2 regions of the Halomonas kalidii genome follow, and region 2 is predicted to be linked to the other one. Evidence: predicted binding sites of a transcription regulator. Region 2 holds the regulator's gene; the other holds the start of a gene.
The links. Region 2 encodes sigma-54, which starts transcription at its own class of promoters, with help from an activator protein. Its sites were predicted from a motif close to TGGCACNNNNNTTGCTNT; they were not measured.

Region 1 (5,858 bases), on a different contig from region 2:
CAGCCTCGGCCAGTTGCTCGCCTTCTCGGTGACCTTCTTCGCCATGGCGATGATCGCTCTGGTGCGGGGCGACCTGTTGACCACCTGGCAGGACCAGCTGCCCGAGGAGACCCCCAACTACTTCGCCATCAACATCCAGCCCACCGAACGCGAGGCCTTCGAGAGTGCCCTGGGCGATGCCGCCGATGCGCGCAGTGCCCTCTACCCCATGGTGCGCGGGCGCATCACCGCCATCAACGACCGGTCGCCCCGGGAGGCGGTGCCGGCGGAGTCCCGCGGCGACAACGCCCTGCGCCGCGAGCTCAACCTCACCTGGCGCGAGACCCTCCCCGAGGGCAATCGCCTGGTGGCGGGACGGTGGTTCGACGGAGTTGCCGGAGAAGGGGCGAGCGGTGAGGCCGCCGGCTGGTTCGATGCGGTGGACGCCGAGCCCCCTTCCGACTCCGACAGCGCCCGGGTACCGATCTCCATGGAGGACGGCCTGGCCGAACGCTTCGGGCTCGGGCTCGGCGACACCCTCACCTTCACCATCGGCGGGGCCGAGGTCGTCGGAGAACTGACCAGCCTGCGCGACCTGGACTGGGACAGCTTCCGGCCCAACTTCTACGTGATCTTCCCCCCGGGGGTGCTGGAGCGCTTCGGTCACAGCTATATCACCGCCTTCCACCTGGACGGCGACGACGGCGACACCCTGCGCCGCCTGGTGCGGGAGTTCCCGGGGGTCTCGCTGCTCAATATCGAGGCCATCCTCGGCCAGGTGCGCGAGGTGCTGACCCAGGTGACCCGGGCGGTGGAGCTGGTGCTCGGCTTCGTGTTGCTGGCCGGCGTCAGCGTGCTCTATGCCGCCCTGACCGCCAGCCGGCCGGTGCGTGCCCACGAGAGCGGCCTGCTGCGGGTGTTCGGCGCCGGCAACCGCTTGCTCTCCCGGGCCCAGGGGGCCGAATTCGCCATCCTGGGGCTGGCCAGCGGCCTGATGGGGGCGCTGCTGGCCGAACTCGCCACGGCCGCCATCTACCTGGCCTGGTTCGACCTGACGCCGCGGCTGCACGGCTGGCTGTGGCTGGTGCTGCCGCTGGGCGGGGCGCTCGCGATCGGCACCATCGGCCACCTGCTCTCCCGAAGCCTGCGTCGTCAGGCGCCGGCGGCGAGCCTGGGGTTGCTCGGCGAGACCTGAGTCGACGCTCCCTGCAGCGATACGGGGCGGGGCTCGGGCTCTCGGGTTAGACTCAACCAGATGAACCGTTCACACCGGAGGTGTTCCGTGCCCGATTCCCGCTGGCCCCTGATCGCCGGGGTCTCCCTGCTGCTGGCCGCAGCATCGGCGCTGGCCGACGAACCCGAGCGCCTGGAGGCCGACCTGCGTGCCATGTTCGGTGGTCACGGCAGTGTCGAGCTCGGCGAGGTCTCCGGGGCGCTGTTGCGCAGCCGTGCCACCGCCGAGGATCTGGTCTTCGAGACCGACGAGGGCGAGCGCCTGCGTCTCGCCCGCTACATCGTCAACGGTGACTACGACAGCCCGGACGAGGTGATCCTCGAGGGGCTGCGGATCGAGGACGGCCTGACCGAGCTGCCGCTGATGAGTGCCGAGCGCATCGTGCTCGGCGAGCCGTCCCAGGCGGTCTTCCCGCTGTATGGCGACCTGGTGCCGGAAGACGTGAGCTTCGGCAGCCTGGCCATCGACGACATCGTCATCGACCTGGCCTCGGAACTCGCCGAGGAGCTCTTCCAGGGGGCGGCCTTCCGCGGGAGCGAGGGCCGCCTGACCATCGCCAGGGTGCGTGGCGAGTCGCTGGCCCACGACGCCATCGGCATGCTGGAGATCACCGACGTGGCCGGCACCGGGCAGGACCTGGACGACCTGGGAAGCGGCTCCTTCACCCTCGGCTCCCTGCGCCTGGAGGGTCTGGCCGGGCTGGATGGCGACCAGGAAGAGAGCCTGGCCCTGCTGGCCCTGCGTGACCTCGATATCGCCTCGGACCGTCTGGTGGGCACGCTGGCGGCCCTGGATCTCGATGGAGATTTCGGCGATGGCTCGGGCGGCCTGAGCCTCGAGGACTTCCATGTCGATCTGGCACGCATGATCGCACTCGCCCCGGAAGAGGAGCGGACCCGACTGCGCATGGCCAGCAACGTGCTCACCGACGGCAGCGGCGAGCTGCGGCTGGATGCCGCCTTCCTCGGCGACTGGGAAGAGGAGGGCGGTCGCAGCGTCCTGAGCAGCGAGAGCCGTGTGACCGCCCATGATGCCTTGCGCCTGCTCTTCGACATCGAGTTGCCCGTGGTGCTGCCCGACGGCGTCGCCCCGGCCGATGTCTTCGCCGATAGCGATCTGCTCGAGGCGGCCACGCTGCTGGGCGGCGATCTCCATCTGACGCTCGCCGACCAGGGGCTGTTCGCCCGCCTGGCCACCCTGGGCGCCGCCATGGAGGGGGTGACGGAGGCCCAGTACATCGAGCAGCTACGCACCCAGGCCCAGGGGTTCGGCATGATGTTCGGCGCCCAGGTGCAGTCTATCCTGATGGGGCTGGTCGACCTGCTCGAGGGCAGCGCCAGCGAACTGGCGATCGACATCACCCTGCCGGCGGAGAGCAACCTGGCGACCTGGACCGACGATCCCATGGGCGTGCCGGACAGGCTGTCGCTGAGCGTCGAGACCCGCTGACGCTGTAGCCTGGCTAAAGCCTGCATGAGAAAAGATGGTGATGCCCATGACGGCCTTTCAAGTGAAAGCCGTCATGGGCTGGGGTATCATGCGGAGCTCAGATTCTTCCCGTGATGCGAGGTTTCCCGCCGATGTTCAGCCGTGACATGCAGATTGCCGGTTTCGATGATGCCCTGTTCGATGCGATGCAGAAGGAAAGCGCGCGTCAGGAAGCGCACATCGAGCTGATCGCCTCCGAGAACTACGCCAGTCCCCGGGTGATGGAGGCCCAGGGCAGCCAGCTGACCAACAAGTACGCGGAAGGCTATCCCGGCAAGCGCTACTATGGCGGTTGCGAATACGTCGACATCGTCGAGCAGCTGGCCATCGACTATGCCAAGGAGCTGTTCGGTGCGACCTACGCCAACGTCCAGCCCCACTCGGGCTCCCAGGCCAACGGCGCCGTCTTCCAGGCGCTGGTCAAGCCGGGCGACACCGTGCTGGGCATGAGCCTGGACGCCGGCGGCCACCTGACCCACGGGGCCCGTCCCAACTTCTCCGGCAAGCACTACAACGCCGTGCAGTACGGCATCGACGAGAACGGTCGCATCGACTACGACGAGGTCGCCAGACTCGCCCGCGAGCACCGGCCGAAGATGATCATCGCCGGCTTCTCGGCCTACTCCCAGATCATCGACTGGGCGAAGTTCCGCGAGATCGCCGACGAGGTGGGTGCCTATCTGCTGGTCGACATGGCCCACGTGGCCGGCCTGGTGGCCGCCGGTGTCTACCCGACCCCGCTGCCCCACGCCCATGTGGTCACCACCACCACCCACAAGACCCTGCGCGGCCCGCGCGGCGGCCTGATCCTCTCCAGTGAGGGCGACGCCGACATCGAGAAGAAGCTGCAGTCTGCGGTCTTCCCGGGCATCCAGGGCGGTCCCCTGGAGCATGTCATCGCCGCCAAGGCGATCTGCTTCAAGGAGGCCATGGCAGCGGACTTCAAGACCTACCAGCAGCAGGTGGTCAAGAACGCCCAGACCATGGCCGGGGTGTTCATCGAGCGCGGCTTCGACATCGTCTCCGGCGGCACAGAGGACCATCTCTTCCTGCTCTCGCTGATCAAGCAGGGGCTGACCGGCAAGGACGCGGACGCCGCCCTGGGCCGCGCCCACATCACCGTCAACAAGAACGCCGTGCCGGGCGACCCCCAGAGCCCCTTCGTCACCTCGGGCCTGCGTATCGGCACCCCGGCGGTGACCACCCGTGGCTTCGGTGAGGCGGAATGCCGCGAGCTGGCCGGCTGGATCAGCGACATCCTCGACGTCATGGCTGCCGGCGATGATACCGCCGCCATCGAGGCCGAGGTGAAGGAGAAGGTCGAGGCCGTCTGCGACCGCTTCCCCGTCTATCGCTGAGGAGCCGGGCTCGAGAGCGCCCCGCACGCGACGCCCCCTCATGGTGCACCACGAGGGGGCGTTTTCATGTACTTCTCCGGTGTGCGCCGTCATCCGGCAGCGGTTGCCGCTGCCGGACGGTCGGTGGTGAGACGCCGTTGCGTGCCGGTTATCGCCCTGACTGGCACGCTCCCTGCATCAGGCATGTCGACTTCACCACCATGGAGCCGACACGCCATGCCCCAGCACCCTTCCCGTGACTCGGTCACCCAGGACCCCGCCCTGCGCCCGCGTCTGCTCTTCACCGACCTGGACGGTTCGCTGCTCGATCACCACAGCTACGACTGGTCGCCCGCACGGCCCTGGCTCGCCCGGCTTAAAGCGCTCGGGGTGCCGGTGATCCCGGTGACCAGCAAGACCCGCAGCGAGATCGTGCCGCTGCGCCGGGCCATGGGCCTGGCGGACACCCCCTTCATCGCCGAGAACGGCGCCGTGGCCGGGCTGCCGCCGGCCTGGTGCCACGCCCGGCTGGATCGCGGCCCCGGCCCCGACGGCCTGGTGATCAAGACCCTGGGGGTGGACATCGGCTTCATCCGCAAGCGGCTCGCGGTATGGCGTGAACGGCTCGGTGTCACCTTCACCACCATGAGCGAGATGTCGCTGGAGGAGCTGACCGACTTCACCGGCCTGGCGGAACCCGAGGCGCGACTGGCGCGGATGCGCGAAGGCAGCGAACCGCTGATCTGGGCCGATGACGACGACGGGCTCGTGGCCTTCCGGGAGGGGCTCGAGGGCGACGGCCTGCGCCTGGTCCGCGGCGGGCGCTTCTGGCATGTCACCGGCGAGTCCCACAAGGGCAGCGCCGTGAGCTGGCTGATCGAGCGCTTCCAGGCGCTGCGCGGCAGCCGTCCCCTGAGCCTGGGGCTCGGCGACGGCCCCAACGATATCGCCATGCTCGAGAGCGTCGACCAGGCGGTGGTGATCCGCGGCTGTCATGGGCTCGAGGTGTCGCCGCAGCAGCCGGCGCTCTACCGCAGCGAGGCGACCGGCCCCGCCGGCTGGGCCGAGGGGGTGGCCTACTGGTGGGGGCGAGCCGACCGCCGGGTGATACCGGCGGAGGCTCAAGCAACCCATCGGCTCGGCGGGCGTGAAGCCCCGGGGGAGGCGGCATGAGTGACTTCCACCAGAACGGCATCGTCACCGACTTCCACAACCTGACCCGTCGCCCGCTGGCCGAGCTCGAGGCCGACCTGGTGCGGTTCTCGGCACGCCGGCCCATGAGCCTGATCCTGCCGTCGCTGTTCTCGGAGCTCGAGGGGCCGGCACTGGCGCATATCGTCGACGAGATCGCCCGGGTACCCTACCTCGGCGAGGTGGTGATCGGGCTCGATCGCGCCGACCGTGGCCAGTTCCTCCACGCCCGGGAGTTCTTCTCGGCGTTGCCCCAGCACCACCGCATCCTGTGGAACGACGGCCCCCGGCTGCGGACGCTGGATGCCGAGCTGGAGGCCCAGGGGCTGGCCCCCCAGCAGCCCGGCAAGGGCCGCAACGTCTGGTACTGCGCCGGCTATGTGCAGGCCTCGCAGCGTGGCGCCGTGGTCGCCCTGCACGACTGCGACATCCTCACCTATGATCGCGGGATGCTGGCGCGGCTGTTCTATCCGGTCGCCCACCCCCACTTCAACTACGAGTTCTGCAAGGGCTACTACCCGCGCATCGCCCAGGGGCGGCTCAACGGCCGGGTCTCGCGGCTGATGGTCACGCCGCTGCTGCGGGCGCTCAAGAAGATGCACGGGCCGCTGCCCTACCTGGAGTACCTC
Region 2 (5,858 bases):
CAACTCCGGCGAGACCGCCGAGGTCACTGCCCTGCTGCCGCTGCTCAAACGCATGGGCACGCCGCTGATCAGCATGACCGGGCGCCCCGGCTCGACCCTGGCCCGCCATGCCGACGCCCACCTCGATGCCGGCGTCGAACGCGAGGCCTGCCCGCTGGACCTGGCCCCCACCTCCTCGACCACCGCGGCGCTGGCCCTGGGCGACGCCCTGGCGGTGGCACTGCTCGAGTCCCGGGGCTTCACCGCCGAGGACTTCGCCCGCTCGCACCCCGGCGGCAGCCTCGGCAAGCGGCTGCTGCTGCGGGTCGCCGACCTGATGCACCAGGGCAGCCGACTGCCCTCGGTGCCGCTCGGTAGCCCGCTGCGCGACGCCCTGCTCGAGATCACCCGCCAGGGGCTGGGTTTCACCTGCGTGGTCGACGACGACGGCCGCCTGTCCGGGGTCTACACCGATGGCGACCTGCGCCGCACCCTGGACCAGCACAGCAACCTCTCCGACCTCAAGGTCGATGACGTCATGACCCGACCGGGCAAGCGGGTCAACGCCGAGATCCTGGCCGCCGAGGCAGTCCGCATCATGGAAGACAACCGCATCACCGCCCTGGCCGTGGTCGACGATGACGGTCGCCCGGTCGGCGCCCTGCACATGCACGACCTGCTCGCCAGCGGCGTGATCTGATGCCCCGTTTCCCCAAGGAGTTCCCATGACCCTCGACTCTCCCCTGCTCGACACCCAACTGGTGGACCGGCTGCGCCGCGTGCGCCTGCTGGCGCTGGACGTGGATGGCGTCCTCACCGACGGCCGGCTCTACTTCCAGGCCGACGGTATCGAGATCAAGGCCTTCCACACCCACGACGGCCACGGCATCAAGCTGCTCAAGCGTGCCGGACTCGAGGTGGCGCTGATCACCGGCCGCGATTCGCCGATGGTCAGCCGGCGCGCCGCCGCCCTCGGCATCAAGCACGTCTACCAGGGGGTGGAGAAGAAGCTACCCATGTTGCGCGAACTGTGCAGCCGCCTCGGCCTCGAACTGGACCAGGTCGCCTACTGCGGCGACGACATGCCGGACGTCGGCGCCATCAAGCGCGCCGGCGTCGGCATCAGCGTCCCCGGCGCCCCCTCCTACATCCGCAAGCACGCCGACTGGGTCACCGAGAGCGCCGCCGGCCATGGCGCGGTGCGAGAGATCTGCGACGCCCTGCTCCAGGCCCAGGGACACTGGGACGCCGTGATCGACACCTACCTGCACGGAGCCGACTGAGGCCATGGCACTGCGCCTGCCGCGCCCGTCATTTCGGGTCTGGCTGTTCCTGCTGCTGCTGGCCCTCGGTGGCGTGCTCGCCCTGCTCGACCAGCGCAGCCCCCGGGAGCCCGGGCCGGTGCCCCGCCACGAGGCCGGCGAACCGGACTACTACCTCGAGGGCGTTCGCCTGACCCGCTTCGACGCCGAGGGCCAGGCTCACCAGCGCCTGGACACCCCGCGCCTGGTGCACACCCCCCACGACGACGTCACGCGCATGCAGACACCGGAGGCGCGATTGATCGACAGCTCGGGGCGCATCTGGTTCAGCCAGGGCAAGGTCGGCACCCTGGGCGCCGGCGGCAATCCCCTCACCCTCTCCGGCGACGCCCGCCTGCACGCTCCCGAGGAGCACTGGCAACTCGACACCGATATCCTGCACTTCGATGCCGACACCGGCCACGCCTGGAGCGAAGCCCCGGCGCTGCTGCGCCAACCGCCCCAGCGCATGCGCGGTGAGCGCTTCGACGCCTGGATCCATGACAATCGCGCCCGCCTGACCGACAATGTCCGCGGTCACCATCCGCCCGAGACGCTATCCCCCACCGACGAGGACCCCGAGCCATGACGCGACAGCCCCCTGCCTCCCTGCTGGCCCCGGCACTGCTCGGGTTGGCCCTCACGGTCCTGGTCGCTCCCTCGGCGCAGGCCCTGGAGGGCGACGCCAGCGCTCCCATCGAGGTGGAGGCGAACCAGCTCGATCTCGACGACCGCGCCGGCACCGCCGTCTATACCGGCGACGTGGACATCCGCCAGGGCAGCATGCAACTGACCGGTGACCGGGTCGAGATCCGCCGCAACGCGTCGGGCGAACTCTCTCACGCCATCGCCACCGGCGAACGCGCCTACATCGAGCAGCTGCCGGCACCTGACGAGCCACTCGTGCGCGGCTGGGGACGCACCATCGTCTATTACGTCGCCGAGCGGCGGGTGGAACTGATCGATCGCGCCGAGCTGCACCAGGGCGGCGACACCTTCGACGGCGGCTATCTCGAGTATTTCCTCGATCGGCGCGTGGTCCAGGCCCGCTCGGAGGCCGAGGGCGTCGAAGAGCGCCAGCGCATACGCATGACCCTGCAGCCCGAGCAATAAGGGACGACATGAAGACACTCCGCGCCAGCCATCTGGCCAAGAGCTACAAGCGCCGCCGCGTGGTGCAGGACATCAGCCTGGCCATCGGCCAAGGCAGCATCGTCGGCCTGCTCGGCCCCAATGGGGCCGGCAAGACCACCTCCTTCTACATGATCGTCGGGCTGGTTCGCGCCGATGCCGGCGAGGTCCACATCGACGACCTCGACCTGACGAAGGCCGCCATGCACGAACGAGCCCGGGCCGGTATCGGGTATCTGCCCCAGGAAGCCTCGATCTTCCGCAAGCTCTCGGTGGCCGACAACATCATGGCGATCCTCGAGACCCGCCAGGACCTCGACCGCACAGGGCGCAGGGCACGGCTCGAGCAGTTGCTCGAGGACTTCCATGTCACCCATATCCGCGACAACCTCGGCATGAGCCTCTCCGGCGGCGAGCGGCGCCGGGTGGAGATCGCCAGGGCGCTGGCCACGGAACCCGCCTTCATCCTCCTCGACGAACCCTTCGCCGGGGTCGACCCCATCTCGGTGGGCGAGATCAAGGCCATCATCCGTCAGCTCAAGGCCCGTGATATCGGCGTCCTGATCACCGACCACAACGTGCGCGAGACCCTCGATATCTGCGATACCGCCTACATCGTCGGCGACGGCCAGATCATCGCCGAGGGCGATGCCGAGGCGATCCTGGCCAACCAGCGGGTGCGTGAAGTGTACCTCGGCGAAGACTTCCGCCTCTGACCACATCTACCGCAACTTACTGATATAAAGGCTATTGCAGCATGGCGGCATGAAAATTGCCGATGGCATGCTTATTGCTAATAAAAGACTTGCAACGCGCCGGGCAGCGGACTAGGGTGGGGGTTTTCGGCGAATGAGCACACACCTCTCATGGCCATGAAAGCATCCCTGCAACTGCGTGTCGGCACCCAGCTGACCATGACGCCTCAACTGCAGCAGGCCATCGCCCTGCTGCAGCTCTCCACCCTGGACCTGCGCCAGGAGATTCAGCAGGCCCTGGAGTCGAACCCCATGCTGGAGCTCGATGACGGCTTCGGCGAACAGGCAGCGAGCGAGCCTGCCGATGACGACTGGGCCAGCGAGATCCCCAGCGAACTCTCGGTCGACAGCGACTGGTCGGACACCTACCAGGATCTGGGCGCCTCTCCCGCCGGCAGCGGCGAGGGCCCAGACTTCGAGCGCCAGGCCTCGGGCCAGAGCCTGCAGGACCACCTCGCCTGGCAGTTGGCCATGACCGACCTGGACGAACGTCAGCGACACATCGCCGAGAGCCTGATCGATGCCGTGAACGGCGCCGGCTACCTGGCCCAGCCGCTCGACGAATTGCGTGACGGGCTCAAGAACCAGGGGCTCGAGGGACTCAAGAGTCGCGAGGTGGAGCAGGTATTGCTGCGCCTGCAGCAGTTCGAGCCGACCGGCATCTTCGCCCGGGACCTGCGCGAATGCCTGATGCTGCAACTCGCCGCCCTGCCCGACGACACCCCGTTGCTGCCCCAGGCCCGGCGCCTGGTGCGCCAGTTTCTCGAAGCGCTGGCCGGTGACGACCGCCGCCTGCTCAAGCGCCGACTCGGCCTCGATGACGATGCCCTCGACGAGGTGATCGCCCTGGTGCGCTCACTGGACCCGAGGCCGGGCAGTCGCTATTCGGAATCCGACAACGACTACGTCATTCCCGACCTGGTCGCCCGTCACGACAACCGCGGCTGGCAGGTGGAGCTCAACCCCGAGGCCCTGCCACGGCTACGCATCCAACCCGACTATGCGGCACTGATTCGCCGCGCCGACAAGAGCCAGGACAACCAGTTCCTCAAGAATCACCTGCAGGAGGCCCGCTGGTTGATGAAGAGCCTCTCCAGCCGCAACGACACCCTGCTGCGGGTAGGACGCGAGATCATGGCGCGCCAGCTCGACTTCCTCGAGCAGGGCGAGGAGGCGATGCGGCCATTGATACTGGCCGATATCGCCCAGGCCGTGGAGATGCACGAATCGACCATCTCGCGAGTCACCACCCAGAAGTTCATCCACACCCCCCGCGGCGTCTTCGAGCTGAAGTATTTCTTCTCCAGCCAGGTCGGCAACGGGGATGGCGACGCTCACTCGAGCACCGCGATCCGCGCCCGCATCCGCAAGCTGATCCAGGAGGAGCCGCCACGCAAGCCGCTCTCCGACAGCAAGCTGGTGACGCTGCTCGAGGAGGCCGGCATCAGCGTCGCGCGGCGGACCGTGGCCAAGTATCGGGAGGCCATGGGCATCGCCTCCTCCAGCGAGCGCAAGCGGCTAAGGTGAGTGAGCGCCAGTCGCCGCTGGCATCGCCCTCAGCAGGGGGTTTGCAGGGCAGGAAAAAGGGTTACAATCGAGGCACCAATCGAAGGACGAAGGAGCGTGTCATGCAAGTCAACATCACCGGCCATCATGTGGAACTGACCGACGCCCTGCGTGACTATGTGAACGAAAAGCTCACTCGCGTGGAACGCCACTACGACAACATCACCACCGTGCAGGTAACGCTCTCCGTCGAGAAGGAACGCCAGCAGGCCGCCTGCACCCTGCATGCCGCCGGTGCCGATCTGCACGCCGAGGCCATGGACGGTGACATGTACGCCGCCATCGATGCGCTCGCCGACAAGCTGGACCGCCAGTTGGTCAAGCACAAGGAGAAGGTCCAGGCCCGCGCCCAGGGCGCCGGTGCCCGCTGATCCATCATGACACTCGAAGCCATCCTGCCCCCCGAGCGCACCCTGTTCGGCGTGCCCGGGGGAAGCAAGAAGCGGGTACTGGAATTCTTCAGCACCTTCATCGCACAGAACACACCGAGCCTCGACAGCCAGGAAGTCTTCGGCCGCCTGATCGGCCGTGAGCGGCTGGGCAGCACGGGTATCGGCAACGGCGTCGCCATTCCCCATGCCCGCGACCCGCACTGCAAGGCTCCCCTTGCCGGCTTCCTGAAGCTGGCCGAGCCGATCGACTTCGACGCCATCGATGGCGAGCCGGTTGACCTGATCTTCGTGCTGCTGGTACCGGAAGAGGCCGACGATGCCCACCTCGCGCTGCTGGCCCAGGTCGCGGGCGTGATGAACGATGCCGAGACCCGCGGCCGGCTGCGCAAGAGCGCGAGCCAGCGCGAGCTCCATGAGCGACTCATCGAGGCGATCCGACGACAGTCCTCGGGCTGATCGTCGCTCACCGGGCCACCCGGCCAGTCACACGACCAGGAGACCCGCCATGCAGCTCGTGATCATCAGCGGCCGATCCGGCTCCGGCAAGTCGATCGCACTGCAGGCCCTCGAGGACCTCGGCTACTACGCCATCGACAACCTGCCGGCCATGCTGCTCGGCCCGCTGGTGGACGAACTCAGCAGCGATCACTCGCCCCACACCTCGATCGCGGTGAGCATCGATGCGCGCAACCTGCCCCATGCACTGGAGCGCTTTCCCACCCTGCTGGAGGAAG

Region 1: QLQ85_RS15770 (HAD-IIB family hydrolase) is a predicted target of sigma-54. The motif match lies at 4,221-4,238, and genes of this name have one in related genera.

What each region holds. Positions count from the first base shown of each region.
Region 1 is NZ_JASCQN010000049.1:50,946-56,803, reverse strand. Features, by position in the region: gene QLQ85_RS15785 (ABC transporter permease) at 1-1,174, shown strand, start outside; gene QLQ85_RS15780 (hypothetical protein) at 1,262-2,662, shown strand; gene glyA (serine hydroxymethyltransferase) at 2,794-4,059, shown strand; gene QLQ85_RS15770 (HAD-IIB family hydrolase) at 4,276-5,211, shown strand; gene QLQ85_RS15765 (glycosyltransferase family protein) at 5,208-5,858, shown strand, end outside.
Region 2 is NZ_JASCQN010000025.1:275,991-281,848, reverse strand. Features, by position in the region: gene QLQ85_RS05950 (KpsF/GutQ family sugar-phosphate isomerase) at 1-679, shown strand, start outside; gene QLQ85_RS05945 (KdsC family phosphatase) at 705-1,262, shown strand; gene lptC (LPS export ABC transporter periplasmic protein LptC) at 1,267-1,869, shown strand; gene lptA (lipopolysaccharide transport periplasmic protein LptA) at 1,866-2,393, shown strand; gene lptB (LPS export ABC transporter ATP-binding protein) at 2,402-3,127, shown strand; gene QLQ85_RS05925 (RNA polymerase factor sigma-54) at 3,278-4,693, shown strand; gene hpf (ribosome hibernation-promoting factor, HPF/YfiA family) at 4,795-5,103, shown strand; gene ptsN (PTS IIA-like nitrogen regulatory protein PtsN) at 5,110-5,580, shown strand; gene rapZ (RNase adapter RapZ) at 5,630-5,858, shown strand, end outside.